Regions from separate parts of the Streptomyces sp. NPDC008121 genome, predicted to be linked through region 2. Evidence: riboswitches for the same ligand, from Rfam matches in the RefSeq annotation. Region 2 holds a riboswitch; the other holds the start of a gene.
The links. A riboswitch is a leader RNA that binds a small molecule or an ion and turns the genes downstream of it on or off. The one in region 2 is predicted to bind glycine.

Region 1: it holds a riboswitch for glycine, as region 2 does, so the genes downstream of both, gcvT (glycine cleavage system aminomethyltransferase GcvT) here and gcvP (aminomethyl-transferring glycine dehydrogenase) in region 2, are expected to answer to the same signal.

Annotation. Positions count from the first base shown of each region.
Region 1 covers NZ_JBIBHT010000003.1:284,661-286,851, forward strand. The annotation lists gene ACFZBD_RS11395 (AAA family ATPase) at 1-671, opposite strand, end outside; glycine riboswitch at 811-922, shown strand; gene gcvT (glycine cleavage system aminomethyltransferase GcvT) at 1,073-2,191, shown strand, end outside.
Region 2 covers NZ_JBIBHT010000002.1:1,023,725-1,025,915, forward strand. The annotation lists gene gcvP (aminomethyl-transferring glycine dehydrogenase) at 1-797, opposite strand, end outside; glycine riboswitch at 977-1,075, opposite strand; gene ACFZBD_RS10085 (PRC-barrel domain-containing protein) at 1,189-1,551, shown strand; gene ACFZBD_RS10090 (DNA polymerase IV) at 1,670-2,191, opposite strand, start outside.

The sequences.
Region 1 (2,191 bases), on a different contig from region 2:
CAGCCGGCCTCGCGGAAGCAGATCTCGCGCAGGGCGGCGGCGGCGTCCCGGTCGAGCAGGGTGGCCGAGGCGCAGCCCCTGGGCAGCCGGCCCGCCTCGACGGATCGCAGCAGCCGGCCGACCGAGCGGCGGTGCCGGGCGAAGGCGTATCCGGAGACGCCGCGGCCCCGGTCCCGCTGGCCCTCGCGGGCGGCGGCCGGGGTGACGTCGAGCAGGATCAGATGGAGGGCGCTGCCGCGGCGGCGGGCCTCGCGGGCGAGCCATTCGCGCACCCAGGACTGGGTGCCGCAGTCGTGGACGATCACGCTCCGGCCGGCGCGCAGCTCCCGGCGCAGCCCGGCGTAGTGCGCGATCCGGACCAGGGGGCGGTAGACGGCGTACGGGAGGAAGCCGGGCATCCGGGCCTCCCAGCGCTCCCGGGCGTCCTGCGAGTCGATGCCGCGGCCGCCGGCGGCGCGGCGCATCAGCGTCGACTTGCCGCTGCCCGGCAGTCCGGAGACGACGACGAGGTCCCCCGGGGCGAAGGCGAGGACCCGGGGCCCGTGTCCGTCCCGGTCGCGCAGGTCCCGCAGCAGGCGCGCGGAGGCTCCGCGCCGACGGGTCCTGGCCCGGGCGCGCGGGGCCGGTACAGCCGTACTGGTCGCGTAGGCGCCGGTTCTCTGGAACGTCATCGCTTCTCCCCCTGTCGGGTCGTGAAGACCCTTCCCCAAGAAGTGTAAAGAGACAGTAATGAGGCACAAGCGATTTGCCGACGAGGACCCGCGTGCAATGATGTGCGCGCCAAGCGCACACAACCACATACCGGCCGCTCGAATCCGCGCGGGAGAGTCCTGGACGGGCCGCAGCAGCGCTGCGGCGGTCCGGGCGCCGAAGGAGCAAGACCCTCCCTTGAATCTCTCAGGCCCCGTACCGCGCGGATGAGGCAGATCTGAAAAGCGGGCGCGCTCGTCGCGCCCCACCCAAGGTGCAAGCCGAGGATGCTCTCGGTGAACCTCTCAGGTTCCATGACAGATGGGGAGGATCGTCCTCGTCGTCATGATCTTTTTCGCCCTGGGACCCGGGAGCCACACCCATGAGCACTGCCGCCCCCCGCCTGACCGCCCTCGATGCCCTGCATCGCTCCCTGGGCGCGACCATGACCGACTTCGCGGGCTGGGACATGCCGCTGCGCTACGGCAGCGAGCGCGACGAGCACAACGCCGTCCGCGCCAAGGCGGGCCTCTTCGACCTCTCGCACATGGGAGAGATCACGGTCACCGGTCCGCAGGCCGTGGAGCTGCTGGACTTCGCCCTGGTCGGCAACATCTCGACCGTGGGCCCGGGCCGCGCCCGCTACACGATGATCTGCCAGGAGGACGGCGGCATCCTCGACGACCTGATCGTGTACCGGCTCGGCGAGAGCGAGTACATGGTCGTCGCCAACGCCTCCAACGCCCAGATCGTGCTGGACGCGCTCACCGCGCGGGCGGCGGGCTTCGACGCCGAGGTGCGCGACGACCGCGACGCGTACGCGCTGATCGCCGTCCAGGGCCCGGAGTCCCCCGGCATCCTGGCGTCGCTGACCGACGCCGATCTGGACGGTCTGAAGTACTACGCCGGGCTGCCCGGCACGGTCGCGGGGGTCCCCGCGCTGATCGCCCGTACCGGCTACACCGGTGAGGACGGCTTCGAGCTGTTCCTGAAGCCCGAGCACGCCGAGGGCGTCTGGCGGGCGCTGACCGAGGCGGGCGCCCCGGTCGGCCTCATCCCCTGCGGGCTCTCCTGCCGCGACACGCTCCGCCTGGAGGCGGGCATGCCGCTGTACGGTCACGAGCTGACCACGGGTCTGACCCCCTTCGACGCCGGTCTGGGCCGGGTCGTGAAGTTCGAGAAGACGACCAACGACGGCGACTTCGTGGGCCGCAAGGCCCTGGAGGCGGCCGCCGAGCGGGCCGCGGCCAGCCCGCCCCGCAAGCTGGTCGGCCTGGTCGCCGAGGGCCGCCGCGTGCCGCGGGCCGGCTTCGCGGTCGTGGTGGACGGCCGGGTCGTCGGCGAGGTCACCTCGGGCGCCCCCTCCCCCACCCTCGGAAAGCCGATCGCCATGGCGTACGTGGACGCGGCACACGCCGAGCCGGGCACGCAGGGTGTAGGTGTGGACATCCGCGGCACCCACGAGCCGTACGAGGTCGTGGCGCTGCCGTTCTACAAGCGC
Region 2 (2,191 bases):
TCGCCCGGGGAGGTGAGGAGGGTCAGCGCGAGCAGGTCGGCGGCGACGGTGACGATGGCGCCGAGCTCGTGCGCCGCGTCGATGACGGGCTTGATGTCCCGGACGGCGCCGGAGGCGCCGGGGTACTGCAGCAGCACGCCGAAGACACCGCGCTCGGCCACGTCGGCGGGGATGCCGTCGCTCAGATCGGCGACGACGACCTCGACACCGGTCGGCTCGGCGCGCGTCTCGATCACGGCGATGGTCTGCGGCAGGGCGTCGGCGTCGATGAGGAAGACACCGTTCTTGACCTTGCCGACCCGGCGGGAGAGGGCCATGGCCTCGGCGGCCGCGGTGCCCTCGTCGAGCAGCGAGGCGCCGGAGGTGGGCAGACCGGTCAGGTCGGCGACCATGGTCTGGAAGTTGAGCAGCGCCTCCAGACGGCCCTGGGAGATCTCCGGCTGATAGGGCGTGTACGCCGTGTACCAGGCGGGGTTCTCCATCACGTTCCGCAGGATGACCGGCGGGGTGAAGGTGCCGTAGTAGCCGAGGCCGATCATGGGGGCGAGGACCTGGTTGCGGTCGGCGAGCTCACGCAGCTCGGCGAGGACCTCGGCCTCGGTACGGGCGGCGGGCAGGCCGAGCGCCTCGGCGCTCTTGATCACGTCCGGCACGGCGGCGGCCGTCAGCTCGTCCAGGGAGCCGTAGCCGACCTGCGCGAGCATCTTGGCGCGGGCTTCGGCGTCGGGCCCGATGTGCCGCTGTTCGAACGGGATGCCCTGCTCGAGCTCGGAGAGCGGGGTGCGGTGAGCGGTCATGTACGGAGGCCTCCTGGTCGTCACGACCTGCGAGAAGCACCACGGCGCGGGTGCCCGGACGGCCTCCCCCTCTGTCATCTCAACCTGAGAGCTTCACCGGCACGCCGAAGGGGCACGCCGGCTTTCACCGTCGGTGAGAGCGAATGCCGTCTGACGTCCGCCCTGCTTTCCAGAGTGACCTCGTCCGTGCGGTACGGGGGCCTGAGAGATTCCGGGGAGGATTTGCTCCTTCGGCGCCTCCGAAAGCTTTCTCCGGAGGACTCTCCCGCACGGGGTCGACAGCCACAGCCAGCCTACCAGCGCGCTTCCCCGTGCCGTCGCTCAAGTGGCCGACATCCCAGATGTGCACTTTCGTAGTCTTGTAGAGCAGCCGCGACCAGTTGGAGGGACCGTGCAGACCGACATCGATCCGCGCAGCCTGATCGGCCGCAAGGCGTTCGACCGTAACGGCAACAAGATCGGGACCGTGGACGAGGTGTACCTCGACGACGCGACCGGCGTACCGGAGTGGGCCGCGGTCCGCACCGGTCTCTTCAGCCGGGACGCCTTCGTCCCGCTGGAGCCCAGCGAACTGGTCGAGGACGGCCTGCACATCCCGTACGAGCGCGCCCTGATCAAGGACGCCCCGGACTTCGGTGTGGGCCGCCACCTCTCCCCGGAGCAGGAACTCCAGCTGTACCGCCACTACAACATCGCCCTCCCGCCGGTCCCGGACCGCGACTTCGGCCGTCTGGCGGGCCAGGAAGAGGCCTGACGAGCCGGCCGGCCCCATCGGCTGCCCCAGACCCGACGGACCGCGCCGCGGCTGCCCCGGCGGTACGCGTCCGCCCCCTGGGCGCCTCCCGCAGTCGGCGCTGCCCGGCCCGTCCCCCTCAGGCGACCGCGGCCGTCCCCTCCCCGCCTCCCACCAGCGGCAGCGGGTCCGCGGGTTCCAGCTCCGGATCGTCGACGGGGAAGGTCCGCACCCGGCCCGGCGCCGATCCCGGCTGCTCGAACCGGACGGTGACCCGTCCGACCCCGCTGCCCTGCACCCAGCCGGCTCCGTACACCGCGTGCCGTACGTCGTGCCCGGGCGCCCACCGCCGCTCCGCCGGTGTCTCCGCCTCGGCCGGCGGGGCGGAGGCACCCGCCGCCCCTGGCCCCGCCCCGTGCTCCGCGCCCCGTACGGCATCCGCGCCGGCCGAGGCGCCCCCGGCCGCCGCCTCGGCCTCCGCGCGCGCCTCCGCCTGGGCATCGGCCTCCGCCTGGGCGAAGAGGTCCTCCTGGGTGTAGTCCGCGAGCCCGCTGACGCCGACCCCCAGCAGCCGCACCCCGCCCGTCGTGTCCACGCCCTCCAGCAGCCGCCCCGCCGCCTCCCGCACCACCACGGGATCGTCCGTGGGCCCCCGCAGCGT